One region of the Reinekea thalattae genome, then DNA from elsewhere that is predicted to be linked to it. Evidence: predicted binding sites of a transcription regulator. Region 1 holds the regulator's gene; each other region holds the start of a gene.

Region 1 (7,684 bases):
AGCACGAACGTGAAGGTCGCTGGTGGTGGGAAGAAGCGACTCATAAGGAATGCGGCTTACACGCTGGTAACCTAAGCGCTTCTTAAAAACAGACTGGCTAGATTAGCCTTCTCTACTAATAAACCAGTGCTCTCTACTAATAAGTCGGCAACAGCGTATTCTTAAAATACTCTTCCAGCTCATGCTTACCACTACACAGCATCGCCTCATCGACAACCTGCTTAGTTAGGTGAGGCGCAAACTTTTCAATAAACTGATACTGATAGCCGCGCAAAAACGCGCCCTTACGAATGCCAATATAAGTCGTACTGGCGGCAAATAGATGGCTAGCATCTAACGCGACCAAATCTCTATCCCGTTCAGGGTCTACTGCCAAATGCGCCAAAATACCAACCCCTAAACCCAAACGAACATAGGTTTTAATGACATCAGCATCGGTCGCAGTAAATACCACATTAGGAACCAACTCTTTAGATTGAAAGGCCTCATCCAGCTTGGATCGACCAGTAAAACCATAAACATAAGTAACCAATGGGAAGCTGGCGATTTCTTCGAGCGTTAATGAATTGCGACTCGCTAATGGATGACCTTTAGGCACAACAATCGAACGATTCCAGCGATAACAAGGCATCATCACCAAGTCTGAATAATGATCCATACCTTCAGTGGCGATCGCCATATCAACAGTGCCGTCAGCGGCCATTTCAGCTATTTGAATGGGCGTACCCTGATGCATATGCAAGCTGACATCTGGATAGCTTTGAATAAAGGATTCAATAACACTTGGCAAAGCATAACGAGCTTGCGTGTGCGTGGTAGCAACACTGAGGCTACCCTTTTTATTGTTACTGAATTCTTGGGCAATCTGCTTGATCGAGTCGACCTGACCTAAAATTTCACCGGCAACTTTCAATACCGCTTCACCGGCTGGTGTCACTCGGGTTAGATGCTTACCAGAGCGCGCAAAAATTTCGACACCCAACTCATCTTCAAGTAAGCGTATCTGCTTACTGATGCCGGGCTGAGAAGTATAAAGTACCTGAGCAGTCGCACTGACGTTAAGGTCATTGTGCGCTACCTCCCAAATATATTTTAATTGTTGCAGTTTCATTTGGTTTCCTTCTTTGGTCAGCCGGTTTATTGCCTTTTATTCAGGCTTTATTATGACTCGTGCCTGCACGCACAAAAAATAGATGAGCCTCATCGCTTCAGGATAGCGGCTGTTTTAATCTGCTGCTGTTCATCCTAATGCATAAAACAGTCTCATGACTATCTTCACACTAGATTCTATCGAAGAAAGCCCTTACCCTTCAATTAAGTTATATAAATATTAGTAACTATTCTTTTTAGAAATACACTGATCAGGTTACATTAGCTTCCAATTTAGGCACATTTCTGGGATATGGACATGCTGACATACGCAGCAACTGGCGCAATCATCGGCTTAATTATTGGTATCACCGGTGTAGGTGGCGGTGCTTTAATGACGCCAGCGTTACTTTTTTTTGGTTTCCCCGCTCACATTGCTGTTGGTACCGACCTTTGGTATGCCGCACTAACTAAAACGTCTGGCTTATGGACTCACCATAAAAAGAATCATATCCGCTGGCGCATAGCCCTTAACATGGCCACAGGTAGCTTACCGGCAGCCATTCTAACAGGTGTCGTGCTTTCCATTTGGTTTGGCGACGCCCAGAGTTACGGCCATATTTTGAAGTCTGCACTGGGCTTTATGCTTATCGTTACCGCTGTCATGCTTATTTTGCGTTCATACCTATCAAAAACCATAGGCGCTCGTGGCCAAACAGATACAGAAGCGAGCAATCTATTTTCAATTAAACTGATTTTAGTCGGCGTATTACTCGGCATTTTAGTAACACTTAGCTCAGTGGGCGCTGGCGCTGTAGGCACCGCTGTTTTGATGATGCTTTACCCACGACTATTGCCCAAAGAGATTGTCGGTACCGACATTGCTCATGCCGTGCCGTTAACCTTTATTGCCGGTCTGATTCATTTACACCTAGGTAATGTTAACTTTACTTTATTGGCTGCCCTATTAATTGGCTCGATTCCAGCCATTAATATTGGTGCCATGATTTCCAGCAGCATCCCAGCAAGGTACCTAAACCCAGCACTAGCAAGCCTATTACTGCTACTAGGGCTACGTTATGCACTATTTTAAACACTAATATTCATCGTTTATTAACTGTCTAATAAAGGCACGAAGTAAACTTAAGTTTACAGCATGTACAGATATTATTACCTAGGATAGTATGGCGTCACATCCACAGCTTGATAGTGAACGCAGCATGTTCAGCACAGAGAATTTAAACATCGAAAACCAAGAAGTTCTGATCACCCCATCAGATATAAAAAAACAGATTCCCGTTTCGGAAGCCGCCAATAAAACCATCACCGAAGGCCGTAAAGCAGTACGTGATATTTTAGACCGCAAAGACAATCGACTTATGGTTGTCATTGGCCCTTGCTCTATCCATGACCCAGAAGCGGCCTTGGATTATGCTCGCCGATTGAAAAAGCTCAGCGACGAAGTCAGCGACACCCTACTATTGGTGATGCGGGTTTATTTTGAAAAGCCTCGTACCACGACAGGCTGGAAAGGCTTAATTAACGACCCTTACATGGATGACTCGTTCAAAATTGCCGACGGCATTCAAATTGGTCGTAAGCTGCTAATGGATATTGCCGAAATCGGCTTACCAACCGCAACAGAAGCGCTAGACCCTATTTCGCCACAGTACATTCAAGACCTCATCAGCTGGTCTGCAATTGGTGCACGTACAACAGAAAGTCAGACTCACCGTGAAATGGCCAGCGGCCTTTCCTCTGCTGTTGGCTTTAAAAACGGTACCGATGGCAGCTTAGATGTCGCCATTAATGCGCTACAAAGTGTCTCGTCGCCGCACAACTTTTTAGGCATCAACACGCAAGGCCAAGTTTCTATTATCTCGACCAAGGGCAACCAATATGGTCATGTTGTTCTACGTGGCGGCGGCGGCAAGCCTAACTACGATTCGGTTTCGATTTCGTTATGTGAAGAACAGCTAAACAAAGCCAAGATTTTGCCAAACATCATGGTTGACTGTTCACACGCCAACTCGAATAAAGATCACAACTTACAGCCTCTTGTTGCCGATAACGTTGCCAACCAAATCACCGAAGGTAACACCTCGATTGTTGGCTTGATGATTGAAAGCAACATCGTCGCCGGTAACCAAAGCATACCGAGTGATCTAAAAGAGCTAACCTACGGTCAGTCAGTTACGGATGCTTGTATTTCATGGGAAACGACCGAGTCGCTGATGAAATCGATGCGCGATAAAATCAAAGACAGCCTAGCTAAACGCTAACCAAGCGACTCTGCTACAGATAACTGTTGTAAATAAAAGGCCGACATTGTCGGCCTTTTTTATGGCATCAATTATCCGCACTTTAGCTCGACGCGACTTTAACTGCTGTATATCTTTACAGCTGGCACATACTGTATATAATCCTATGACTGGACATTTTAACAGGCTTAAGATTATGGAAAAGCTCACCGCGAGGCAGCAACAGGTTTTAGATGTCATCAAAGATCACATTGAAAAAACCGGCTACCCACCAACCCGCGCCGAAATAGCAAAAGAGCTTGGCTTTAAATCGGCAAATGCAGCAGAAGAACACATCAAGGCACTGGCAAGAAAGCAACACATTGAAATTGTACAAGGCGCAAGCCGTGGCATTCGGCTGCCAGAGTCAGAATCTGGTATTCCTGTCATTGGTCGTGTTGCCGCAGGTTCGCCAGTACTGGCTGAAGAACAAATTGCAGAATACGTTGACCTTCCTCGTAGCCTGTTTCAGCCAAATGCCGATTTCATGCTGCAAGTTCAGGGCTTAAGTATGAAAGATATTGGTATTTTAGAGGATGACCTTATTGCCGTTCACAAAACTACATCCGTGCGTAACGGTGATATTGTAGTGGCTCGTGTCGGTGACGATGTCACGGTAAAGCGCTACGAGAAAAAAGGCAGCATTGTTACGCTCTACCCAGAAAACGAAGATTTTGAGCCTATTGTGGTCAATCTAGCTGAAGAAGACTTTGCCATTGAAGGCCTTTATGTTGGCGTTATTCGACGCTCAATTCACTAGCCACAACCGACATTGATTAGGCTAACTTAGGTTAGCAGCTACAAAAAAAGCCGCTTAATGCGGCTTTTTTTATTTGAGCAATTATTATAGTGAAGATCGTGTTTATTTAGTTGTCTTTATTAGTTGTCTTTATTAGTTGCCTTTACCAGCTGACTTCTTTATCGGCTTTAGCGCTGATCATTGCTAAAAATTCTTTATGTGCCGCCAACTCTTCAGCACTTGGCTGAACCTGAACAAGAGGCTTCTGCCCTTGAGTGTCGAGCACAGAAAGGTCAATCGCCGCCGTTTCATTAGCGTTCGTTTCAGATTCACCGAGCATCAAATCTGTCTGGCCACCGGTTAGGAACAGATAAACATCCGCCAGAATCTCAGAATCCAGTAATGCGCCGTGTAAGGTTCGATGCGAATTATCGATGCCATAACGCTTACACAATGCATCCAGCGACACCTTAGAGCCAGGATGCTTATCGCGTGCAATTTTTAATGTATCGATAACGCCACAAGCTGATTCCAGTGGCACAAAAGTCTGGCCCTGCTCTTTTGCAAAACGCTCAAATTCAGCGTTTAAAAAGCCCATATCGAAAGCGGCGTTATGAATAACTAGATCGGCACCTTCGAGCCATTGCCACAAACCAACAGCAATATCACGAAACTTAGGGCAATCTTTAACTCGTTCGTTGTCGATACCATGAACGGCCACTACCTCGGCAGGGATATCGCGTTCAGGGTTTATGTATTCATGATAATGGCGCCCAGTTAATTTACGCTCCACCATTTCAACACAGCCGACCTCAACAATACGATCGCCTTTTTTGGGATTTAAACCCGTTGTCTCGGTATCTAAAATAACTAATCTCATGCGAGTTTATTTTTACCCCTTAAATTCATCCATCGCTTGGTTGGCAAGTTGATCGGCAACTTCATTATATTTGTCGCCCGCGTGCCCCTTTACCCAGCGCCAAGTCACCTTATGCTGAGACATCATTTGATCGAGCTGCTGCCATAAATCCTGATTTTTTACTGGCTTGCGTGCGGCTGTCTTCCAACCGTTTTTCTTCCAGCCTTCGATCCACTTAGTAATGCCTTGCTGAACATATTTTGAATCCGTATAGAGCTCGACACTGACTGGCTTTTTCAACGCTTTTAAACCTTCAATGGCAGCAGTTAACTCCATACGGTTATTGGTTGTGTCAGCTTCAGCGCCATAAAGTTTCTTTTCGCGCCCAGCCCAAATTAAGACTGTACCCCAACCACCAAGGCCAGGATTACCGCGACAACCACCGTCGGTGTATATCGTTACTGCTTTTTCACTCACTAGAAGACTCCCTCTTTGACGAACTGACACCCAGCGTGGTTTCTAAAACGCTTCTTTTTGAATTTCTTCGCAGCTCAGGGGGAAGCTTACCCAAAACCTGCTTATAACCGACCAATACATAAACCGCACCAAAAAATGGACATAGCTTTGTCAGCCATTTTTTTAAGCCATTAAACCGATTCAACCAATTGGGTGCCACCATCGGTAATGTAAAGACATGCTTTTCGTGACGCTCTAATTCAAAGTCGAGCACTTGCATCCAATCTTCTACACGGCTACTGCGAATAAATCGTGAGCACCAAATACTGTTATTACTGCGAGCGGCAGAAAAAAGCGAACGCAAGCCCCAACTACTGTAAGGGTTAAAACCAACCACAATCATCAAGCCACCCGGCTTTAAGGCAATCGATGCTTCACGAACGGCTTTGTAAGGGTTTTCACAGACATCCAGTGTGTGGTGCAACAACACCATGTCGATACTTTCTGGCTCGAACGGTAAAGCCTCTGCACTGGCGCAAACCACCGGACATAACGCTCTATTCTCTAGCTGAGAAACCAGAATGCCAGAGCCGAACAGGCGCTTTTCAAACAACGCCTCATGATAGCCGCTGTCAAGCTGAGCAATGGTGGCGGCAAAGCGACCCGAAATAGCACGAGCAACAATGACTTTTTCCTGCTCAATTAGCTTTTCACCTAAAGGCGTACGATACCAATAAGACAAGCTAGCCTCTTGTGCACGACTGTCATTAGGCCCTTTCTTGTACACCTGTTTAAACTTTTGTTTCAGTCGTTGTACCAAATCGAACCTCTCGGCATGAATAAATTCATTAGATCGTATAAGCTGTGACTTGCTAGAACTGTCTCTGGAAAATAGAATTATCTATGATCTAGAAAATACCTACAAATTATTCGCAGTGCGAGACCATGACTTTTATTAAAAAATCTATTTTCCTTGTTGCTGGCAGCCTCTTTTTAGCCGGTTGTAGCACCACGTCCTCCAATACATCGGCAGGCGTTTTTTCTCCCAGCAAATGGTCTACTGCGTTTTCTTCGCTTAGCCGAGATAAGAAACAAGATCCTAATCATGAGGCGCTAGCGCAGCAAATTATTACCGCGACCTCTGAAAAAACTTACAACAAAGCAACCGACACGCTACCTGTCTGGGGCAAGCCTCTCGATTTAAGCCGCCCAATACCAGACGATCTTTATCAGGTTCTTAGAGAAGGCTTTACGTTCGACCTAACAATTGAAGACAGTCGCGTTGATGCTCAGCTTCGTTGGTATGCAAGACACCAAAGCTACCTTAACCGAGTCAGCGATCGCGCATCGCGTTACATGTATCACATCGTTACCGAAATCGAAGCTCGTGATATGCCACTCGAATTAGCACTGCTACCGATTGTTGAAAGCGCCTTCGATCCATTTGCTTATTCCCACGGCAGTGCTTCAGGCATGTGGCAGTTTATTGCTAGCACCGGCAGAATGTACGGCCTACAGCAGGACTGGTGGTACGATGGCCGCAGAGACGTTGTTGCTTCAACAGATGCGGCATTGAATTACCTAGAAGACCTAAACCGCATGTTCAAGGGCGACTGGCTTTTAGCTCTCGCCTCCTATAACTCAGGTCCAGGCACTGTATTAAGAGCTCAACGCCGCAATCGCGCTGCCGGCAAGCCGACTGACTTCTGGCATTTAGACCTTCCTAAAGAAACAGAAGCCTATGTTCCTAAGTTAATTGCCTTAGCCAAACTATTCAGCGAACCAGAAAAATACGGCATCACCCTACCAAAAGTTGCCAACGAACCTTTCTTTGCAGAAGTCGACACTGGCGGTCAAATTGATCTAGCCCAAGCTGCGACGCTGGCAGACATGAACCTTAGCGATCTTTACATTCTTAACCCAAGCTACAATCGCTGGGCAACGGCGCCTCAAGGCCCACACAAATTGTTAGTATTTAAAGACCGAGCTGACCTATTCAATCAACGCATCGCCGAATTACCTGCCAACCAACGATTAACATGGAAACGCTACACCATTGAATCTGGCGATTCATTATTGTCCATCGCACACCAACATGAAGTCACCGTGGATGTGCTTAAGGACGTCAACAATATTAATGGCAACCTTATTCGTGCCGGACACACCCTTCTGATTCCAGTGGCCAGTAAAAACGACAACTACTATTCCATGTCGGCGGAAAACCGCTTAAAGATCAAACAG
Region 2 (7,684 bases), 1.3 Mb from region 1:
GTGGCGCGAGCTTATTTTAGCCAAAACGAAAATCAAGATAACGATGCGTAATGTGCTCACCGTGCTATTTTAAATAGCGGCTAATTAGTCTGTTACGGTATCGAAAATTACAGGATATAAGGATGAGGACATATTGATGCAAGATATCTTTCAAGGAATCGCCGATACGGCGGTTGAGTGGTTACAACAAAATACACTGTCGTTTGTATTCTCGCTCGTTATTTTGGTGCTCGGCCAGTTTGTTGCGCGGCTGGTAGCAAAGGCGACTAAAAAAATAATGCAGCGCGCAAAGGTTGAAGAGATTCTAATCGATTTTGTTTCTGGGATTATTTACGCCGCGCTGCTGTTGTTCTTTGTTGTTGCGGCCTTATCTCAGTTGGGTGTTGATACTACGTCGATGGTCGCCGTTATTGGTGCTGCCGGTATCGCAGTCGGCTTGGCGCTAAAGGACTCGCTGCAAAACTTTGCTTCTGGTGTGTTGTTGATTCTGTTTCGTCATTTTAAATCTGGTGACTTTGTTGAGGCCGGAGGCGTGATGGGCGTGGTTGAAAAAATTACCATGTTTTCAACCACCATGCGTACGATCGACAATAAAGAAGTCGTTGTTCCTAATGGTGCTATTTATGGTGATGTCATTACCAACTTTTCGGCGCGCAAAACGCGCCGAGTCGATATGGTGTTTGGCATCAGTTACGACAGTGATTTGCTAAAAGCCAAACAGCTATTACAACAATTGATCGATGCGGATGAACGTGTTTTAGCTGAGCCTGAACCAGTGATCGCGGTGGGTGAGCTGGCGGATAGTTCTGTTAATTTGCTGGTGCGTCCATGGGTAAAAACGGAAGACTACTGGCCGTTTTATTGGGACATGCAGGAGCGAGTTAAATTAAAATTTGACGAACAGGGTATTGTTATTCCGTATCCGCAATTAGATGTGCATTTGCCAAAGTAAAAGCGAGTGCGCTGGAGCCTGATAATGGATTTATTGAAGCTGACAGAAAAATCGATGGCGATGAATCCCGATAGCTGGATGCGACATGCCAATCCGATCAGTGTGTATTCGCGTTTTACTGTTTTGCCATTACTGACACTCGCCATCTATGCGCGAACTTGGTTAGGCAGCGTGGCTTGGTTGTTTGTGGCGCTGGTTCTGTTGTGGACTTGGTTAAATCCAAGACTTTTTTCAGCGCCTAAAACAACAGACAACTGGGCATCCATGGCAACCTTTGGCGAGCGCGTTTATTTGAACCGAGCCAAAGAAAGCCTTATACCAAAACACCATTTACTCGTTTGTCGTATTCTGTTGATATTACAGCTGGTGGCCGTTCCGGTTTGGGGTTACGCTCTGATTGATCTGCGGTTCGATTGGGCGATTTTTACCACGGCGTGGTTAATGGTGACCAAGGCTTGGTTTGTTGATCGAATGGTTTGGATTTACATGGATGTTAAAGATCATAATGAACAATATGCCGCCTGGCTGAAAACGTCGAGCTAGACGTATTCGAATTAGAAGCAACATAAACCTTTGGAAGTTAAGCATTGATTTTAGATAAAGCGTTACATGATTTTTTAATTATTTGGGCGACTGTTGACCCGATAGGGACGATGGCTTTATTTGCAGGCCTGACGGCTAAACATTCTGCAAAGGAGCGGATAAAAACCGCCTATAAAACTATTCTTTACGCTGCGCTTATTCTTACCGGTGCGATTGTCATTGGTCAGGTGTTATTAGGTGCTATGGGTATCAGCCTGTTTTCGTTCCAGATTGCCGGTGGTCTCATCCTATTTTTATTCGGCTTGCAGATGATCTTCTCGCACGGCACTTCTGAAGAAGGTGCGCAAGAGCCGAGGCACGACATTGCGATTTTTCCGCTAGCGATACCGGCGACGGCCTCTCCTGGTGCGATCTTAGCGGTAATTTTAATTACCGATAACCATACCTATTCTATTCATGAACAGTTCATTACCACAGGCTCAATGTTGGCAGTGTTAGGCTTCACGCTAATAATGCTGTTGTTCTCTGAAAAAATAATTCGAGTCATCGGTATGGGTGGCGCTTCATTACTTACGCGCATCATGGGGATGATTCTAGCGGCGCTGTCGGTTGAGTTTATCGTTGAGGCGTTGGGCTTAACGGAGCTAATTAGCGCGCGACTCTAGCGCCTTATTTGGTATTTGGTTGTAACTAGATTTGGCAGTGGCTAGGTTGGTTGTGGTTAGATTAGATTGTGGTTAGCACTTTGAAAGCGCAGCGTGCCAGCGCTGCTGCTTTTCTTCAAAACGCATTGCCGCGTAAGCTGGGCTTGTCGATGGGCAGGCAATGACATCAATGTCTCGGTTCTTTATATAGCTAGCAAAGTGCCGCATAAACTCTTTTTTCGCCGTACCACCGTTGAGTAAAATCTTTTTAACGCGCTCTTGTGTGGCTAGCCACTGATCGATTGGGTTGGCGATGATGGAGTGCTTTTTTATCGCGCTATCTAGGCTACCTTTGCGCTCGGCATTTTTTAATACATCCCACAGCGCAACGCCGTTTTGGTTCAGCTGTTCAAGCCGTACGTTGTAATCTTGGTTTATATCAATGCCATAGTACGCGCAGACGATAGGCCAGAAAGCATTACGTGGATGAGCGTAATATTGGCTTGCCTCAAGTGAGGCAACGCCGGGGATTGAGCCTAAAATGAGCGTTGTTGGCGCTTTGCCAGAAGCGACACTAAAGGACTGAATAAGATCACTCATGCAACAGGCCGACTCAAAGAGGCTGTAAGTTGGCGTATTGCAACATCAGTACTCGAACATTTCCGTCATCAAAAGCAATATGGATACGAGTTTGTGCGCCGCCGCCTTCGGCATTGACGATGGTGCCTTCACCAAACATGGCGTGCTCCACTCGTTGACCAATCGATAAACCAGCGTCGTCTACGGCCATTTGTTGTTGCAGTCCGAAGTTTGCCGGTCGCGACACCGTGGAACGCAGCCGCACTTCGTTAATCAGGCCATCCGGAATCTCTTTAACAAAACGCGATAGGCTGTTAAAGGTTTCGTTACCGTACAGGCGTCGGCTTTCTGCGTAGGTCAAGGTCAGAGCTTTACGTGCGCGGGTAATGCCAACATAGGCTAGGCGACGTTCTTCTTGGATGCCGCCAATGTCGGAAATCGACATCTTATGAGGGAATAAATTTTCTTCCATACCGGCTAAAAATACCTGTTCGAATTCCAGACCTTTAGCGCTGTGCAGCGTCATTAAATTCACGCTCGGTTCAAATTCATCGGCTTGCGCATCACCGGCATCTAACGAGGCTTCGCTAATAAACAGTGCCAGCAATTCGGCATTATTGTCGTAGTCCAGTTCGCTGGTGAAGCTTTGCGCAGCAGTGATTAGCTCATTGAGGTTTTCAACTCGAGTGCGGCCTTTTTCGCCTTTTTCTTTTTCGTGGTGCTCGATCATGCCGGAATGCTGATTAACGTAATTGATCATCTCACCGAGGTCGTCGTAGCCGAGTACTTCGCTGTCCATGCTGTTAATTAAATCGACAAAGGCTTGCAAAGCATTGGCTGCACGTTTGGCTAGGGCGTTGTTTTCTAATGCTAGGTTTGCGGCTTGCCATAACGAGCAGCCTTGATCGCGCGCCATAATGCGTAAGGCTTCGAATGTTTTGTTGCCGATACCGCGCGGTGGCACGTTCATAATACGTTCCATCGAGGCATCGTCTTGGCGATTTAAAATTAATCGCAGGTAGGCGACAGCGTTACGAATTTCCATGCGCTCATAAAAGCGAACGCCGCCGTAGATACGATACGGCACTTGCATATGAATTAGCGCTTCTTCTAAAACACGTGATTGTGCGTTGGAGCGATACAGCAAGGCTATTTCCGTCGGTGAGGTGCCTGCTTCGATGAGTCGTTTCATTTCATCGGCAATATAACGAGCTTCGTCTTGCTCATTAAAACCGGCGTAAAGTCGGATTGGCTCACCATCGGCATCGTCGGTCCAGAGGTCTTTACCAAGGCGGCCGTTGTTGTTGGCAATGACGGCATTGGCCGCGTTCAAAATATTAGCGCTAGAGCGGTAGTTTTGTTCCAAGCGAATAGTTTCTGCGTTTGGGAAGTCGAGCTCAAAACCCTGAATGTTTTCTACCTTGGCACCGCGCCAGCCGTAAATAGATTGGTCATCATCGCCGACAATAGTCAGGCTTAATTCGGTGCCGGTCAGTACTCGCAACCAGGCGTATTGGATATCGTTAATATCCTGAAATTCGTCCACCAGGACATGAGTGAAGCGGCTTTTATAGTGCGCGAGTAATTCTGGATTGTTTAACCACAGTTCGTGCGCACGCAGTAGCAGCTCACCAAAGTCGACAAGGCCGCCCTGTTGGCAAAGTTCTTCATAGCGGCTGTAAATAGCTTTAAGGGTTTCTTGGTACCAATCACCGCCGGCAACAACATAGGCGGCTCGTCGGCCTTCATCTTTTTGGGCACCGATAAACCACTGTACTTGTTTTGGTTGAATGCGATCATCGGCGATGTTCATTTCGGCAATGATGCGCTTAATCAGTCGAAGCTGGTCGTCACTGTCCATAACTTGGAAGTTTTGTGGCAAATTGGCCTGTTGCCAGTGGGCTTTTAACAGTCGATGCGCTAAGCCGTGGAAGGTACCAATCCAGAGTCCGTGTGACGGGGTTTCGAGCAGCTCTTCAATTCGGCCTTTCATCTCGCGGGCGGCCTTATTGGTAAAGGTTACCGCCAATACGCTATAGGGCGAGGCTAAACCTGCCGCAACCAGCCAGCCAATGCGATGGGTTAGTACTCGCGTTTTGCCTGAACCTGCGCCTGCGAGCACAAGCAGGTGTTGGTTTTCGCAAGTGACAGCGGCTTTTTGCTGAGGATTTAAAAGATCGAGTTGAAGACTGTTCATAAGTTCGCCAATAATAAAGTTCGTGTGCATCAATCACTGTATATAACAACAGTCGAAGTGTATCAGATGTGCAAGAGTAACTCATTAAACACTGCAGATAATGAAACGCTGATAAATTTAACCGGAATTCTGTTACAAGCCCGCCTATACTTGTTCGTTACCTCCGGCGGTAGAAGTTTCAATAATAGCTATGTATTTAAAAGACTATGCGTCTAAGAGCTACGTTTCTAAGAGCTGTGTTTCTAAGAACTATGAGTCTAAGAACAGAGAGCTTAGAAGACTATGTATAAAAACTACCTATTTAAATAAATTATGTATCTAAATGCAGAGACCTTGCGTCATCGTCGTAATAGGGTTTTTCTTAAGAATGCAACCTTCTATTGGTCGATCTCAAGTTTATTAGGCTTACTCAATTTATTGGGCACCGATGCCGTCTTTGGTCATCAAAACAGCATTATCAGTGCCTGTTATTTAAGCTTGGTTGGCCTAATCGGTCTGGTGCTCACTCAGCGCTGTAAAGCTCTAATGGCGCGAAATCCACTGTGGAATCCGGTTCGCTGGCATATCTTTACCGTTGCCCTAAATGGCATTTTATGGGCCATGACCGCTCGCTTGGGTGGCTTTAATATGACCTTGGCGCTGGCGCACTGTGCGTTGTCCGCCATCTTGTTGGTGTCTCATGGGCGATTGTTAATCGTTAGTATTTTACCGACGATCTTATTACCTGTGCCCTTTTTGTATTGGCAGCAAGACCCGTTGCTGTATTCAGTCTATTTACCGTTGGTGAGCCTGTTTGCAATTATGGCTTATCGAGGTTATCAGCTGTCGTTATCATCGATGCGCAACCAATTAGAAACTGAGCGGCTTATTAGTTTGCAGGCGCAAAACCAAGATGAGTTGAAAGCCAAAATTAAAAAACACACCCTGCAATTAGATTCGGTTAATCGGCGCTTAAGCAACGAGATCGACCTGCGCAAAGAAATTAATCGTGCCTTAATGCTCAGTGAAGCTCAGCTAAGCTTGGCCATTAAAGCGTCGAGCATTGGTTTCTGGGATTGGGATATTAAGAACAAGCGTGTCTTTCATTCTGATGCTGAACAGTTTTTTGGCCACGGCGATTCGACGGATGAATTTGCGCTAATCGACGCAATTTATGAAGAAGACAGACAGGTGATTCGTAAGGCGCTATATCGGCACTTACGTAATCACAGCAGCTACTATCAGGTGCGTTACCGCATCGATTTACCTAACGCCGGTGGCGTGCGTTGGCTGGAGGATACCGGTCAGGTGACCGAGCGAGATCAGCTTGGTCGAGCCATGAGAATGATCGGTACACGACGCGACGTCACTCATGATATGCAGCAGCAAGAAGAGCTTCGACTGGCATCAAGCGTATTCCATAACAGTTCGGAAGGTATTTTTATTCTTGATGATCAGCAGCGATTTTTAACCTGTAACCGCGCCTTCTGTAATACCTTTTTATGCCAGAAAGGCGAGCTGATCGGTCAGCCGTTATTCCAGATTATCCATACAGAGCAAGCGCATCAAATTAGTCGCGGTGTCGTTAATAACGATCGCTGGAACGGCAATATTATTGTTACTCGCTCGCGTCAACGTTTGCCGATGAGTATGACGTTAACGGCGATTCGTCGAGAAGATAACAGCATTGCCAACTATCTAGGTTTTTGCCATGACGCCTTTAGTCAACAAAAGACAGTCAATGCGGTTAGCGATTTACATACATGTGATGAATTAACCGGACTGTTTAATCGCAGTTATTTCCAACAGGTGTTAAAGCAATTTCAAGAGCATCGCCCGCTCGCGCGAAATCGATACGCAGTTGCGGTGCTTAATTTAGATGACTTTGAGGCAATAAAATCACGTATCAGTGACTCAGAGTGTGATCAACTGATAAAGGATCTGGCCGTTAGGTTGAGTAATTTTTCTGACCCGGTGCGTCAAGTTGCAAGAATATCGGAGTATGAATTTGCCCTAGTGCTGGAATACGAAGAGGATGCGCAACTGCTTGATAAAACCCTTAGTCGGTTAGTTCAAGAAGTGGCTCGCCCGATCATGTCTGTTGAAGGTAGTGTTGTTCTAAACGCCAGCTTAGGCGCTACCATTGTGCGGCAAAGCAATTTGTTTCAGTTGTTGAATGAAGCTTGCTCGGCAATGAAGGCCGCGAAGCAATTGGGTGGCAATGGCGTACAATATTTCAATGAAACCTCGTTAGCACATTCAATGGACCGGCAGCAGCTGGAAAGTGACTTACGTTACGCCGTGATCAACAACCAGTTTTCGCTGGATTACAAACCCAAACTTAATTTAATTTCCGATGAAATTGATTCGGTCGAAGTGTGTGTGCGCTGGATTCATCCAGAGCATGGTGTTATCGATCCGCCAGACTTTTTGCCGGTGGCTGAAGACTTAGGTTTGGTGATGAATATTTGTGAGCAGGTCATTGATCACGCCTGTCGTGATATGGCCGCTTGGCGAGACAGCGGTATTGGTCAGACGACCGTTTCAATTAATTTATCCTATCACCAGTCTTTACCGGCCGAGCTTTATTCGATGTTGAAAAACACCATCGAGAAATACTCATTAACGGCACACTATTTAGAATTAGAGTTTTCTGAAAGCCTATTAATGTTAGATGTTGACTATTCGGTTGATTATTTAGACCGATTGTCATCATTAGGCGTTGGTGTCGCAATTGATGATTTTGGTATTGGTTATTCATCGCTGGCTTATTTAAAACGCTTACCGATA
Region 3 (7,684 bases), 960 kb from region 1:
GCGAACGGCACCACGAGCAAAGGTTTGCCGGGAACTGGCTTTATGGTTGATTTCTACACGTTCACCTTCACTGGCAAACATAACGGTATGCTCTCCGACAATATCGCCACCTCGAATGGTAGAAAAGCCAATAGTGCCGTTTTCTCGCTCGCCAGTAATACCTTCGCGACTAAACACAGCGCATTCTTTCAATTCTTTATTCATCGCTCCGGCGACCGCTTCACCCATCATAAGTGCCGTACCACTAGGGGCGTCGACCTTGTGTTTATGATGCGCTTCAATGACTTCGATATCGCTGCTTTGGCCAATAATTTTGGCGGCCATGCGTAACAGCTGCAAGGTGAGGTTGACGCCAACTGAATAGTTGCCCGCAAACACCATCGGTAATTTATCTTGATAGCTTTGTAACTGCGCCAGCTGCTCTTCATTAAAGCCGGTCGTGCCGATAACCATTTTGGCTGAGGCTGCTGCCGCCAATGCCAAATGCTGTAACGTGGCAGCCGGAACGGTGAAATCAATAACGGTCACGTCGCTACTCAAAAGCGCTTCAAGGTTATCGGTAATCTTGATACCAAGAGAGCCTTGACCAACTAATTCGCCAGCATCTTTGGCTAAATAGGGCGAGTCTGATTTAACCACTGCGCCTATCAGTTGCACATTTTCGGTATCTAAGATGGCCTCAATCAGGGCACGACCCATGCGACCATCGGCTCCGGTTACGATTATTTTTTGCATAACAGTCTCCACACTGACACCTATTTAAATTTCGACCGACAGTCTAATCGAGCCGGTTTCAATAGCGCAGCTTTTGTTCATAAATCTGACAGGTCATCAGCTCATAATTCAGCTAGCTATTCCTGCGATAAAAAAGGGCGACGTTACTGTCACCCTTTATGATCCTGATCGATCAGGTTAAATTTCACCAAAGAACTTCTTCACACCCTCGAACCAACCTTTGCTCTTAGGTGAATGTTTTTTGCCATTTAGGCTTTCTTGCAGCTCGTTCAGTAGCTCTTTTTGTCTTGCGGTCAGGTTAACCGGAGTCTCAACAACAACACGACACATCAGATCACCCACAGTGTGACCACGCACTGGCTTAACGCCCTTGCCGCGTAATCGGAACAGTTTTCCGGTTTGTGTTTCTTGAGGGATTTTAAGCTTAACTCGGCCTTCCAATGTCGGCACTTCAAGCTCGCCACCTAAGGCTGCTTCGGTAATACTAATCGGAACTTCGCAATAGAGGTTAGCGCCATCACGTTCAAAGATGCTGTGTTTTTTAACATGCACTTCAACATACAGATCGCCAGTTGGACCACCATTACGACCCGCTTCGCCTTCACCAGATAAGCGAATGCGATCACCGGTATCAACACCTGGCGGAATCTTAACGTTCAGCGTTTTGGTTTCTTCTTTTACGCCACGGCCATAACAGCTGGTGCAAGGATCAGAAATAATTTTACCGGCACCAGAACAGGACGGACAGGTTTGCTGCACGGCAAAGAAACCTTGCTGCATACGAACTTGACCAGAACCACTACAGGTCGAACAGGTTGTCGGTGAAGTACCTTTTTTTGCACCGCTGCCACCACAGCCATCACAGTTAACCAGCGTTGGAACGCGGATATTTTTTTCTACGCCACGAACCGCTTCTTCTAAAGTCAGCTCTAAATTATATTTTAGATCAGAGCCTCGCTGCGCCGAAGATCGACCGCCTCGTGCGCCGCCACCGGCACCACCAAAAATATCACCGAAGACATCACCAAAAATATCGCTAAAGCTACCAGAGCCACCACCTTGACCACCAAAGCCTCCGGCTTGGCCATCAACACCGGCGTGACCAAACTGGTCATACGCTTGGCGTTTTTGCGCATCCGATAACACTTCGTAAGCTTCGTTGACTTCTTTAAAGCTTGCTTCTGCTTTTTCGTCACCCGGATTACGGTCTGGGTGAAACTTCATAGCCATACGACGGTAAGCTTTTTTTACTTCCTTCTCGTCGGCTCCTTTCGATAGCCCTAATACTTCGTAATAATCGCGTTTTGCCATAATGCTCTATGCCTTGCTTAATGCAAAAACGCGGGCACTGGACCCGCGATTTATCATCTATTTCGCTGTCGCGAGAAAATAGAGTTAGTCTTTATCTTTCACTTCTTCAAACTCTGCATCAACTGCATCGTCTGGGCCGCTTGCATCTGCTTGTTCAGCATCTGCTTCCGGTGCCGCACCCTGTTGAGCTTCGGCATAAAGTTTCTGAGTGAAACCTGCTGCAGCTTGGCTAAGCGCTTCAACGGCTTTATCGATGGCTTCTTTATCGTCACCTTTCAATGCGTCTTCGACGTCAACACAGGCTTTTTCGATGGCTTCTTTTTCTTCATCGGTTGCCTTGTCTTCATTTTCTTTTAAAGACTTACGCGTTGCGTGAACAAGACCGTCGGCTTGGTTACGAGCTTGAGCCAACTCTTCGAACTTTTTATCTTCTTCAGCGTTCGCTTCCGCATCTTTAACCATTTGTTCGACTTCTTCATCGGACAAACCAGAGTTCGCCTTGATGATAATCGACTGCTCTTTACCAGTACCCTTATCTTTAGCAGATACATTCAAGATACCGTTGGCGTCCAAGTCGAAGCTAACTTCGATCTGTGGCACACCACGTGGCGATGGAGGAATGTCAGCCAAATCGAAACGACCTAACGATTTGTTCTGGCTCGCCATCTTACGCTCACCTTGCAGTACGTGAATGGTCACGGCTGATTGGTTATCGTCTGCAGTCGAGAACACCTGTGATTTCTTCGTCGGAATGGTCGTGTTCTTATCGATGACACTGGTCATTACGCTACCCATGGTTTCAATACCTAGCGTTAGCGGTGTCACATCCAACAACAATACATCTTTCACATCACCAGACAACACAGCACCCTGAATAGCAGCACCCACTGCAACCGCTTCATCTGGGTTAACGTCTTTACGTGGCTCTTTACCAAAGAACTTAGCAACGCGCTCTTGAACCATTGGCATACGAGTCTGACCACCGACCAAAATCACTTCATTGATTTCAGAAATTTCATGATCAGCATCTTTTAGTGCCACTCGAACAGGCTCTAAAGAACGTTCAACTAAATCTTCAACCAACGACTCCAACTTGGCGCGAGTCAACTTAACATTTAAGTGTTTTGGACCTGAAGCGTCGGCAGTAATGTACGGCAAGTTCACATCCGTTTGCGCCGAAGAAGACAATTCAACTTTGGCTTTTTCGCCCGCTTCTTTTAAGCGTTGCATCGCCAATGCATCACCTTTCAGATTGATACCAGATTCTTTCTGGAAGGTCTCTGCTAGGTAATCGATAATGCGCATATCGAAGTCTTCACCACCTAAGAAGGTGTCACCGTTAGTCGCCAATACTTCAAACTGGTGCTCGCCATCGACTTCAGCAATTTCAATAATTGAAATATCGAAAGTACCACCACCTAAGTCGTAAACCGCAACAACACTGTCGCCACGTTTTTTGTCCATACCGTAAGCTAATGCCGCTGCTGTTGGTTCGTTGATGATACGCTTAACATCAAGACCTGCGATTTTACCAGCATCTTTGGTTGCTTGACGCTGGGCATCATTAAAGTAAGCAGGAACGGTAATAACCGCTTCGGTTACTTTTTCACCTAGGTATTCTTCGGCAGTCTTTTTCATTTTCTTCAAGACTTCAGCAGAAACCTGTGGTGGTGCTTTTTTGTCGCCTTTAACTTCAACCCAAGCATCGCCATTGTCGGCCTTAACAATTTTATAAGGCACCATGTTAATGTCTTTTTGTACCACATCGTCTTCAAAACGACGGCCAATCAAACGCTTCACAGCAAACAGTGTGTTTTCAGGGTTAGTTACAGCCTGACGCTTAGCCGGCTGACCAACAAGAATTTCATTGTCATCGGCAAAAGCAACGATGGATGGCGTTGTACGATCGCCTTCGGCATTTTCAATAACCTTTGGCTTGTCGCCTTCAAGAACAGCTACACACGAGTTAGTGGTACCTAGGTCAATACCAATAATTTTACCCATCTTTAAATACTCCGTTAATTTTTTGCTAAATTTTTCTGTCCGGTAATATGTGCTCACCGGATGTTATTTCAAGCCTGCAATTTATTTTTTAAATCGACTTTTTAAGCCTGCTCATCAATGCTTGCTGCTGGAGCGCCACCCTTACTCACCATCACCATGGCCGGACGAATTAATCGACCATTCAACTGATAGCCTTTTTGCATAACGGCGATCACGGTATTTGGCTCTACATCTGGGTTTTCAACCATCGACATGGCTTGGTGCAGCTGTGGATCAAAAGGCTCGCCCACGGGATCAACAGCAACAATATTAAACTTACCAAAGAGATCGATCAGACCTTTCAAGGTCAGCTCAACCCCTTCTTTAATAGCCGTTATATCGGCAGTCTCTGATTCACTGGACTGCAGTGCGCGCTCTAAGTTATCTGCAACAGCAAGTAATTCTTTGGATAACTTCTCTTGCCCGAACTTATGTGCGTTTTCGATATCTTTTTCAACACGGCGACGCAAGTTGGCCATTTCTGCTTCGGCACGGATATACTGATCTTTGGCCTCAGCGGCGCGATTCTCAGCGTCCTCAAGTTGCTTAACCAGATCAACTTCCGATATATCTTCAACGGTTACTTCATCGACACCCGCATCTGACGCCTGTTCTGTTGCGGCAGTTTCAGTTACTTCTTGTTCGATATCGTCTACAGCTTTATCTTCCTGAGTCATGGCTTACCTTTCCAACTCTAATGTTCGTTTAATTCCGGCACTTTTATTGGGGTTATGGCACCCTTTTCAAGCCTATTGATCAGCTAAAAGGGCCATTTTTCGGCTTATTTCTGCTTAGGCGGCAAAATCTTCCTCAGCATCACAAAAACGCTTGCCAATAACAGCAAAATAACTGTACATTTATACAGATAATTACAGTTAGGGTGAGCTCCATGCTGCAGAACTTATTGATTCGAAATATCGCGATTGCAGACAACATCGATATTGATTGGCAATCAGGCATGTCTTCCATTTCTGGCGAGACTGGCGCTGGTAAATCTATTTTGCTTAACAGCCTTAGCCTAGCGCTAGGTGAACGAGCCGACAGCAACATTGTTCGCCATGGCGAAAGCCGCGCAGAAGTGGTGGCATCGTTTGATGTTAGCCGCATTCCCAAGGCACTCGCTTGGCTACAAGAGCGTGAACTAAACGAAGGCAGCGACTGTATTTTGCGCCGAACCATCTCTGCAGAAGGGCGTTCTCGTGGCTTTATTAATGGCCAACCAGTACCACTAACCGAACTGAAAACACTCGGTGAATACTTAATCGACATTCACAGCCAGCATGCTCACCAGTCGCTAATGCGTTCTGGTACACACCTAAATTTATTAGACGACTATGGCCAGCTCAATGCATTGAAAGCCAAAACCAAAGACGCTTGGCTAAGCTGGCAAGGCCTAAATCTAAAATACACCGAGCTTAAAACCAACATTGAAGAAGGCAGCGCACAACGCCAGCTGTTGCAGTACCAGTGTGATGAACTCAACGAGTTAAACTTAGGTGAACATGAAGTCGCCGAATTAGAACAGGAATTTCAACGCATCGAACAAAGCCATTCGCTGCTTGAAGGTGCGCATCAAACCATTCAACATATTGAAAACGACTCAGAAAGCGGTCTCTTGTTGGCGCTAAAATCTGCTAGCCACATTTTGAATAAACTAACCGATACTGCCCAACCCCTGCTGAGCGCTAAAGAGCTATTAAGCAGCGCGACCATTCAAGTCGAAGAAAGTCTGCACGACCTAAACAACTACATCGAAAGCTTCGACGTTAATGAAGAGCGTAAGCACTTCTTAGAAGAGCGCTTGGATCTGATCAATACGCTGTCGCGTAAGCATCAGGTGCTCACAACCGAGCTGTACAGCAAACATCAGCAACTGGTCGACGAACTCGAAAGCTTCAGTGTCGATGCTGATAGCCTGCCGGAACTAGAAGCCGAAGTCGCGCAACGCAAAGAACTCTACATTCAGTTAAGCACCGAACTCTCGGCCAATCGCAAGCAATGCGCACAGCAGTTCGAAACAGAAATCATTGAAAAATTAGCACAGCTATCGATGCCCGGCGCTCGCTTTGAAGTTGTGTTCGCTGAGCGGCCTCAGCTTGGCCCTTCTGGCGCTGACCAAATTGAGTTTCATGTCAGCCTTAACCCTGGCCAACCTTTGCAACCACTTGCCAAAGTCGCCTCGGGCGGCGAGTTGTCCCGTATTTCATTGGCTATTCAGGTGGTCTGTGCTGAGCACTCAACCATTCCAACACTGGTGTTTGATGAAGTTGATGTCGGCATTAGCGGTGCGACTGCAGAAATTGTAGGCCACATGCTTAGAAGCGTTGGCAGCCAAGGGCAGGTGATCTGCGTTACCCACTTACCGCAAGTCGCGGCCGTTGGACACAATCACTATGTTGTGAAAAAACAACAGTTAGAGCAAACCACGACCACGGATATTCTGCAGTTAACCAGCGATCAGCGAATTGATGAAATAGCGCGCATGCTGGGTGGTATCGATATTACGGCACAAACCCGAGCACACGCTGAAGAAATGCTAAACAGCCAACAACGCCAGCATTAGCAGTTAAGTACTTATTGTCCAAACAGTTAGGTGCTTGCCAAAACAGCTAAACACCTGCCAACAAAAAAGCCAGATAGCCATCGTTTTATATTAACGATCGCTATCTGGCCTTGTCTTGATTGACTCAGACTTTATTCTTATTTCTATTTAGACTTCGATTTAGCGTAAATCACCAACGAATGGTCAACAATTTCAAGGCCATGATCAATCGCAATCTGCTTTTGACGCTCCTCGATAATCTCATCGCTAAACTCAATAACCTCACCGGTATCGATATTTACCATGTGGTCATGGTGATCTTCTGTGGCGATTTCATAAACGGCGTGATTATCATCAAAATGATGCTTAACGATCAGGCCTGCCGATTCAAACTGAGTTAACACGCGATAAACAGTTGCTAAGCCAACATCTTCACCAGCATCTTGTAAATTTCTATAAATATCTTCAGCACTGAGGTGGTCTTCTTCACCTGCAGCTTCAAACATCTGTAAAATCTTTACTCGAGGTAAAGTTACTTTAAGGCCTACTTTTTTTAGCTCTAGATTTTGTGTCGCCACCTTCTCGTCTCCGAATAACTGTGTACAATGCTTCGATCGCACGTACAGACATACTAAGGGTAATTCATTGTTTATTAGACTATCAAAATATGCGCTTTTTTTCTCTTTTAGCTTAATTCTAACATCGTGCGGTCTACTTAAACCTTATCAAGCTGAGCTTGGTCAAGGTAATTTTGTGCAACAAGAACAACTTGATCAGCTAAGTATTGGTATGACTAAAGATCAAGTCACCTTCTTGTTGGGTACACCCATGCTCTCTGGTTTAGATACCGAACAACACTGGATCTACACGACCTATTCTGATGCTGCTGGCTATGCCAGCTTAGTGATCGAATTTACCGAAGGGAACGTCTCTGCCATTAGGCTCAGCGATAACTTCCTCACCGAATAAAGCTCAACCACTAAAAAAATAAGCAGCAAATGCATCAAGCCTTCTTGGTTTTTGCCGCACGGTTAGCCCGTGCCTGCTTAGGGT
Region 4 (7,684 bases), 820 kb from region 1:
TGGCCGACTGGTCAATCTTTTACTGGACTAGAACACGACCTTTTAAACGAACTTGAACGTCACCTAGACATACCAATTCAAATTTTTGCTGTTCGCGATCTTGATGACCTTTACCGCTCATTAGAAGTCGGCGCTGTCGACATGGCTTTGCCGGGCACCAGTATTTTAAGCAGCGATTGGCCTGTGAGTATTCCATACGCCACAACAACGGTTGGACTAGTAAGCACTGGCACCGACCTACCCGCACAGCAAGAACGTCGGCTAGGCATTTTGGACAGCATTTCACACAGCGACGTTATCCCTGAAGCACTAAAACAAACGGCTTTTGATTCTGCCATTTACGAACACGGCCGACTCAGCGCCGAACTTTTTACGCTTTTAGAAATGGGCGATATTGAAACCGTACTGATCGACAAACGAGACTTCACCTTACAGCAAAGCGCCTTTCCTACCTTGCAGTTTTCAAACTTAGACTTACCCGAACGTAGCCTGAACATTTACTTTTCACCCAGCGAGGACGGTACTTTAATTAACCGAGTCAACGAAGTGCTACAGCTGTTTCAACAAAGCGGCCTGATTGCGCAAATTACCGACCGCTACCTAGGCAGCGCACTCGAGTTCGATTATGTTGACAACCTGACATTCGAAAAACATATGCGCTCGCGCCTACCCAACTACACCGAGTTATTCCAAAAGTACGCCGACATATATCAGATGGATTGGCGTCTGCTGGCAGCCATTGCCTATCAAGAAAGTCATTGGCGTCCTAACGCTCGCTCCCCGACTGGCGTGCGCGGCATGATGATGATCACACTCACCACCGCCGAAGAGATGGGCATTACCAATCGGCTCGATCCAGAACAAAGTGTTTTGGCAGGTGCTAAGTATTTTTCTAGCTTAAAACAGCGCGTTGTTCCTGAGATTAAAGACCCAGACCGCACCTGGTTTGCTTTGGCATCCTATAACGTAGGTGCAGGCCACTTAGAGGACGCGCGTAAAATAACCGAGCTACTTAAGGACGACCCGAATCGCTGGGTAGACGTTCGCAAGCATCTGCCCAAACTAGCGCTGAAAGATTATTACCCTTGGACCAAGTATGGTTACGCGCGCGGCGCTGAACCTGTGGTCTATGTCGCCAATATTCGTCGCTTTTACGAAAAGCTAAAAATGGAATACCCAACTTCAGAGGAGCTACTAGAACCGGATCGCCTTGATCAGCTACCAGATTCGGCCATTCCAATCTTTCCATTACTGCAATGATTGGGGCAAAAAAACCAACGAAAGCCATTAAAATTCGGCCTTGATTTTCAATCAAATGAGCCGAAATAGTTGTTCCCACATTAAAGGCAATGATATATGATTCGCCGTCTTTTGATGAATGGAACACTGCCTAACATATAAAGCGAGCCGTATCAATGCTTTATTAGGTACAGGTATAAATTAACAGAAGTCGCCAACCCGCCAGCTGCTTTTATATGGCTCGGTTTGCGAAACAAGACAATACGGGAATATCGCTATGCTGACTGAAGAACAACTGTTGGCCGCACCAGAAGATGAATACATGAACGAAGCTCAGCTTGCGTTCTTTCGCCAGTTACTACTCACTCAAGCAGAAGAATTAAAAGTTTCTTTGGCCAATGCCAAAGAGCAATTAGCCAGTTTTGAAAACGAGCCAGATGAGCTTGATAAAGCCAGTGTTGAAGAAGAACGACGCATGGCGCTGCGCTTTTTAGATCGCCAAACAAAGCTACTACCAAAAATTATGGAATCCATTAAGCGCATCGATGAAGACGATTACGGCTTTTGTGCTGTAACCGGTGAGCCGATTGGTATAAAACGACTGCTATTGCGTCCAACTGCCACCCTGTGTGCAGAAGAAAAACAACGCCAAGAGCTTAAAGAGCGCAATTACCGCGACGCTTAAGCCCTAAAGCAATACGCGGCCTGCGCTTTTTAAGCGAGGCCGCTTCTCACTTCCTTTCCCGCCAGCTACTTTCTTTATTATTCTGCTCTGTTGGTCTTTTTACCTCTGCCTTCGCTATTCTTTAACTGAGCTTCGCTAAACCAAGACAACGACTTTTTAATTGCCACCCTTCCGCCTTCGCTCTTTTTAAAAATGGGCCCGCTATTTGCTATTAACCCAATATCATTAACACAGAGTTTGGCCATGGATATTGCAAGCAACCTCATTCAGTCGTATCAACACAACCAGAATATTTCCGGCAACCCCGCCAGCATTGGGGCTAGCGAGGCAGCTTCACTCAACAAAACTGAAGACGAGTCGATTATTGATGATGAAGTCTCGATCAGTGATCAGCGTGATATCTACGAATGGGTGGCATCAGAACTGCCGCATTTATCCGCCGAACCGGCAACTGTCAGCCGCGCCAGTCAAATGCTGTACGAATATCAACTGCTCGACTTTAATGACATCAACACTATGAATTCTGTTATCGCTAACACCAACGAAAGCGGCCCCATTACAGAAGCGATCAACGATGCGCTTTCAGAGTCTGGCTCCTATTCAGAGAAACAATCGCTGACTCATTTAAAGCAGGTGTTCTCGACACTCGAAGCCGCTAGAAGTGCCTACAGCGGCTAAGCCGCTCTAATATGACGGAGCTGAAAAAGGCTCCAAGCTAAAACGCTGTTACAAAAATATACGTGGGAAATTCGCGATTTTTATCATCCGGTGCTAGGTTTTAAGCAGTTCTAATTGCTAAATAAGTTGCCAATAATGATAAAAAAAGAAAACATCTTAGAATCTGCCCGCACCGTTTTAACCGAACAGGGAATTAACAAACTCTCACTCAGAAAGATTGCTGCTCAAGCAGGCTGTGCAGCGCCTTCTATTTATTACTACTTTAAAAACAAACAGGAAATTGTCGCTGGACTCTGGGAAGAGATAGCACCTTCACTTGCACTGCAAATGAAGAACTCAAGCAACATGCAACAGGCCTATAAGGATTTTTGGCTTTCGCGACCTGATGATTTCCGACTGTTTATTACCAGCGCAGACTATTTTCCTTTTGTCGCCAAAACCGATGGCTACCAAGCGATTAAACAAACGCTGGGAAGTGAGCTACACGCTCTCAACGGCTGGCTAATGGAAGAGATCTTTACCCAATCAACCTAATCATTTGGCCATAACGACAGCTGGCTAGCTGGAGTCTCGTTTGCAAACCGGACTCCTAGGCCCAGCAAGCGTATAGACTGCTCACTCCGTGGTGCCTTGACTCGCAATAAGCGCTGAAAGTTAGCAATTGATAACGCCCAGTTGCGCTCAATGGTTTGGGTTTTAAAGTCAGCGTATCGCACCTTTAGCAGAATCGATTTTAGTGGCGGCGTGGTTTTATCGCTCAAGCGATCGCTGAGCTTACGATACAGCGCCTGCACTTCTTGTTCGCTCTGCTGTAGGGTTTCTAAATTGGTTTCATAGGTGTGCTCTACAGTCATCGACTTGGCTGCTCCTTGACGACCGACGTCACGCTCATCGATGCCACGAGCACGCTGATAGAGCCAAACACCAGACTTACCATAAAGCTGAACTAAACGCGGTAACGACCATTTTTGTAAATCACCACAGGTTTTAATACCCATTGCTGCTAGCTTTTCAGCAAACTTTTGGCCAATGCCTGAAACTCGCTGCACCGGCAAATCCATTACGAAACCAGGCACACTACTAGGCTCAACGACGAACAAACCATTGGGCTTATTCCAGTCCGAAGCGATTTTGGCTAGATATTTATTAGGAGCAACACCGGCTGAAACACGAATGCCAAGTTGCTGATAGATTTGCTGGCGAATGTGTTCTGCCAGCAAGGTTGCGCTACCAGAAAACCAGCTTGAATCAGAAACATCGATATAGGCTTCATCCAGTGACAAAGGCTCTATTTTATCGGTGTATTGATTAAGAATGGCGCGAATTTGCTGCGAAACCGAACGATACACCTCAAACCGCGCAGGCCGAATAATGAGTCCGGGACAACGAGCCAGCGCCATTGAGCTTGGCATCGCAGAACGCACGCCATACTGTCGAGCAATGTAATTGCAGGTCGCCAATACCGAGCGCGGCCCAGTGCCACCAACAGCCACCGGCTTGCCTCTGAGTTCAGCAAAATCTCGCTCTTCTAACGCGGCATAGTAACAATCGCAATCTATGTGGATGATTTTTCGCTGCATAAAAAACCTGTATATAAATACAGGTTTTGATTGTAGTGCGATTCGACCTAAGATCAAGTCATCATCGTTACAAGCTTTGATCAGTGCTATGTATTTAGCTCGAATTATTGAGCTTAAAGTAAGTGAGCCTAAACAGGGCTTACTTAACCAACGTGCTCGCCCTTAGCTTGCAAATCAGCATGGTAGCTTGAACGTACCATCGGGCCTGAAGCGACATTCAAAAAGCCCAATTCATAGCCATAAACTTCTAGCTCTTTAAATTCATCTGGGTGTACAAAACGCTCTACCGCCAAATGGTGTTTAGATGGCTGCAAATACTGACCGATGGTCACCATATCGACATCATGAGCCTTGAGGTCGCGCATCACTTCTTTAACCTGCTCGATTGTTTCGCCACAACCGACCATAAGGCCAGACTTGGTACGAACTTCTGGTTTACGACGCTTAAACTCTTTTAATAGATCTAACGAATGTTGATAGTCCGCACCTGGGCGCACCTTTTTATAAAGCGCCGGCACTGTTTCAAGATTGTGGTTAAACACATCTGGGGCATCTTCAATCATGATATCAACCGCCTTTTCTAAGCGGCCACGGAAATCCGGCACCAAGGTTTCAACAACAATACTCGGCGTTTTTGCTCGGACTTCACGCACGCAATCGGTAATGTGCTGTGCGCCACCGTCACGTAAATCATCGCGGTCAACCGAGGTAATGACGACATACTTTAACTGCATGTCGGCAATGGCTTCGGCTAATTCTGTCGGCTCGTTTTCATCCAGCGCATTAGGTCTGCCATGGGCAACATCGCAAAATGGGCAACGGCGAGTACAGATATCGCCCATAATCATAAAGGTGGCCGTACCGTGACTAAAGCATTCACCTAAGTTAGGGCAGCTTGCTTCTTCACAAACCGAATGCAGTTTGTGCTTACGCAGCTTATTTTTAATGCTGGCAATTTCGCTACCACCAGCAGGGATCTTAACGCGGATCCACTCTGGTTTTTTTGGCATGACTTCGGTAGGGATAATCTTAATCGGAATGCGATCAGTTTTATCTGCGCCACGCAGCTTAACGCCACGCTCTTTTTTAACTTTGGTCGTTGTCGAGCTGCTTGCTGTTGTCATTTATGATTCCCATAAAGGTTCTAGACCTAAAATAGTACAGAAGGCACTTACCCAGCGCTGCATTACCAGCGTCATATCAGGGTCAGCGACAAAATCACTCACCTGTGCCATTTCCAGTCCCGCATAACCACAGGGGTTAATGCGTAAAAACGGTTCTAAATCCATATTCACATTCAATGCTAAGCCGTGAAAGCTTTTGCCATGCTTAATTCTAAGGCCGAGCGAACAAATTTTATTGCCGCTGACGTACACGCCAGGCGCATCTTTTTTCGCGCCCGATTGAATATCAAAAGACCCAAGGGTGGCAATAATACTATTTTCTAAGGCGTTGACCAATTTTCGCACATCTGAGTCGACGCGCTTCATGTCCAGCAGTACGTAGGCAATCATTTGCCCCGGACCGTGATATGTGACCTGACCACCCCGATCAACATTCACGACCGGGATATCGCCAGTATTGAGTAGATGCTCTGGCTTGCCAGATTGCCCCTGTGTAAACACAGGTTCATGTTCTAGCAGCCAGATTTCGTCGCGAGTATCGCTACTACGGTTGGCAGTAAAATCCTGCATTCGATGCCAGGTGTCTAAATAAGGCACCTGACCTAAGTATCGAATAACAACAGGCGAACTAAGCAATATTACAGAACCATTTTAACCATCGGTGAAGCTTTTAACTGGCGATCAAGAGTTGCTAAATCGGCTTCCTGCTCAATGCGCATACGCACTGTCAAACTGGTAAAGCGGCCATTTTTGCTTGGGTTTTCTCGAAAGCTGGTCTCACTAATACGCTCATCGAATTGCTGTAAAACCTCAACCACTAAAGCTCGAAATTCGATGCAGTTGTCGCCCATCACCTTGATCATATAGTCATCACACGGGAACTCGATCTTCGGTGCGTCAGGAGTTTTCTCCTGTAACTTGGATAACGGCAATTTAGACAGCGGTAACTTAGATAAATCCATGGCGACTACTTCGCTAATAACTGATGAAAGAACAGACGAACCATATCCCAGAGTCGAGCAAAGAAGCTCGATTTCTCAACCGCTTGCAATGCGATCACATCGTGACGAGACACCTCTTCACCATCGAGAGTCAGCACCATTTCACCGAGTTTATCACCTACGGCAACTGGCGCTTTAATAACAGAGTCGATGTTCAATCGAGTCGATAAGCCTTCTTCACCACCCCGTACAATGGTCATCTTCACGTCTTCGTCCAAACCGAGCGATAGCTGCTTATCTTTACCACCCCAAATACGCGCATTATAAAGTTCATCGCCCTGATTATGGACATTCACGGTTCTAAAGAAGCGGAAGCCATAAGTCAGTAGTTTCTGGGTTTCTGAGGCTCGGGCTTCATCTGATCTTGTGCCCATAACAACGCTGATTAAACGCATGTCATCCTTTAAAGCCGATGCCACCAAACAATAACCAGCGGCGTCCGTGTGGCCTGTTTTTAAACCATCGACATAAGGGTTAGTGCCAAGCAGTCGGTTGCGGTTAGCTTGGGCGGCAACGGGACCATACTGAAAGCTACGCTCAGCATAAATTGGGTAGAATTCTGGGTTTTCATAGATAATCGCACGCGCTAACAAGGATAAGTCGTAAGCGGTGGAATAATGCTCTTTTCCAGCTTTTGGCGGTAAACCGTGCGAGTTAGCAAACAGAGTGTTGCTCATATTCAGTTTTTCGGCGTATTTATTCATCATCTGAACAAATAGCTCTTCTGTGCCACCAATATGCTCCGCCATAGCAACGGAAGCATCGTTACCAGAGGTGATGATGATGCCTCGCAGTAAGTCTTCAATGCTGACCAACTTACCTTCTTGAATAAACATTCGTGAGCCGACCATACGCCAAGCTTTTTCACTAACCAACGTTTCATCGGATAACTCAAGACGACCTTCAATGATTTCTCGCTCAGCAACATAGCTGGTCATCAGTTTAGTCAAGCTTGCTGGCGGTATGCGTTCGTGCTCATTGTGTGCAACCAAAACCTGGCCGGTTTCGGCGTCCATCAGTAAATAGGCTGTCGCGGCAAGTTGTGGTGCGGCGGGGATAATAGGCTGTGCAGATACCAATGTGGTAATAGACAAAAAAGAAACAAAGCCTAGCTGTTTAACATACTTAATGAGGTTCACGGTCAATCCTAGTTAATGTCGATCAATAGAAAAGGGTGCTTAAAATACAACTATCAAATTAAGGCACAGAAAAATAATTATTATAACAGGCTGCGCGCTAACTAGCAGGTCTAGCAGCGTTAACCTCTTCACAGCCAATACGAGCAGTCGTTGTATAGCGAAAAAATTAACGCACTAAGAACAATTAATCGCAGCCAATTTAAAAGCCTAATTGTCCGCCACGATTAAAGGCTTACCA

The links. The regulator LexA, encoded in region 1, represses DNA repair genes until DNA is damaged. The targets are predictions, from matches to a motif close to TACTGTNTANNTANACAGTA.
Region 2: a site for LexA is predicted at 4,950-4,969, ahead of uvrD (DNA helicase II). Genes of this name have one in related genera too.
Region 3: a site for LexA is predicted at 4,937-4,956, ahead of recN (DNA repair protein RecN). Genes of this name have one in related genera too.
Region 4: a site for LexA is predicted at 4,188-4,207, ahead of dinB (DNA polymerase IV). Genes of this name have one in related genera too.

The regions. Positions count from the first base shown of each region.
Region 1 covers NZ_VKAD01000001.1:678,381-686,064, forward strand. Annotated here, with positions in the region: gene FME95_RS03125 (phosphoadenylyl-sulfate reductase) at 1-86, shown strand, start outside; gene cysB (HTH-type transcriptional regulator CysB) at 137-1,111, opposite strand; gene FME95_RS03135 (sulfite exporter TauE/SafE family protein) at 1,409-2,182, shown strand; gene FME95_RS03140 (3-deoxy-7-phosphoheptulonate synthase) at 2,274-3,371, shown strand; gene lexA (transcriptional repressor LexA) at 3,547-4,149, shown strand; gene dnaQ (DNA polymerase III subunit epsilon) at 4,292-5,008, opposite strand; gene rnhA (ribonuclease HI) at 5,021-5,464, opposite strand; gene FME95_RS03160 (class I SAM-dependent methyltransferase) at 5,457-6,185, opposite strand; gene FME95_RS03165 (lytic transglycosylase) at 6,389-7,684, shown strand, end outside.
Region 2 covers NZ_VKAD01000001.1:1,929,995-1,937,678, reverse strand. Annotated here, with positions in the region: gene FME95_RS13640 (hypothetical protein) at 1-51, shown strand, start outside; gene FME95_RS08825 (mechanosensitive ion channel family protein) at 137-952, shown strand; gene FME95_RS08820 (DUF6653 family protein) at 977-1,495, shown strand; gene FME95_RS08815 (MarC family protein) at 1,540-2,160, shown strand; gene FME95_RS08810 (DNA-deoxyinosine glycosylase) at 2,233-2,739, opposite strand; gene uvrD (DNA helicase II) at 2,753-4,915, opposite strand; gene FME95_RS08800 (putative bifunctional diguanylate cyclase/phosphodiesterase) at 5,228-7,684, shown strand, end outside.
Region 3 covers NZ_VKAD01000001.1:1,637,295-1,644,978, forward strand. Annotated here, with positions in the region: gene dapB (4-hydroxy-tetrahydrodipicolinate reductase) at 1-735, opposite strand, end outside; gene dnaJ (molecular chaperone DnaJ) at 913-2,046, opposite strand; gene dnaK (molecular chaperone DnaK) at 2,131-4,050, opposite strand; gene grpE (nucleotide exchange factor GrpE) at 4,152-4,766, opposite strand; gene recN (DNA repair protein RecN) at 4,979-6,652, shown strand; gene fur (ferric iron uptake transcriptional regulator) at 6,796-7,209, opposite strand; gene FME95_RS07460 (outer membrane protein assembly factor BamE) at 7,385-7,600, shown strand; gene FME95_RS07465 (RnfH family protein) at 7,635-7,684, opposite strand, start outside.
Region 4 covers NZ_VKAD01000001.1:1,494,992-1,502,675, forward strand. Annotated here, with positions in the region: gene mltF (membrane-bound lytic murein transglycosylase MltF) at 1-1,260, shown strand, start outside; gene FME95_RS06815 (TraR/DksA C4-type zinc finger protein) at 1,517-1,924, shown strand; gene FME95_RS06820 (hypothetical protein) at 2,168-2,602, shown strand; gene FME95_RS06825 (TetR/AcrR family transcriptional regulator) at 2,738-3,136, shown strand; gene dinB (DNA polymerase IV) at 3,133-4,182, opposite strand; gene lipA (lipoyl synthase) at 4,326-5,306, opposite strand; gene lipB (lipoyl(octanoyl) transferase LipB) at 5,307-5,945, opposite strand; gene FME95_RS06845 (YbeD family protein) at 5,945-6,268, opposite strand; gene FME95_RS06850 (D-alanyl-D-alanine carboxypeptidase family protein) at 6,274-7,446, opposite strand; gene FME95_RS13770 (septal ring lytic transglycosylase RlpA family protein) at 7,654-7,684, opposite strand, start outside.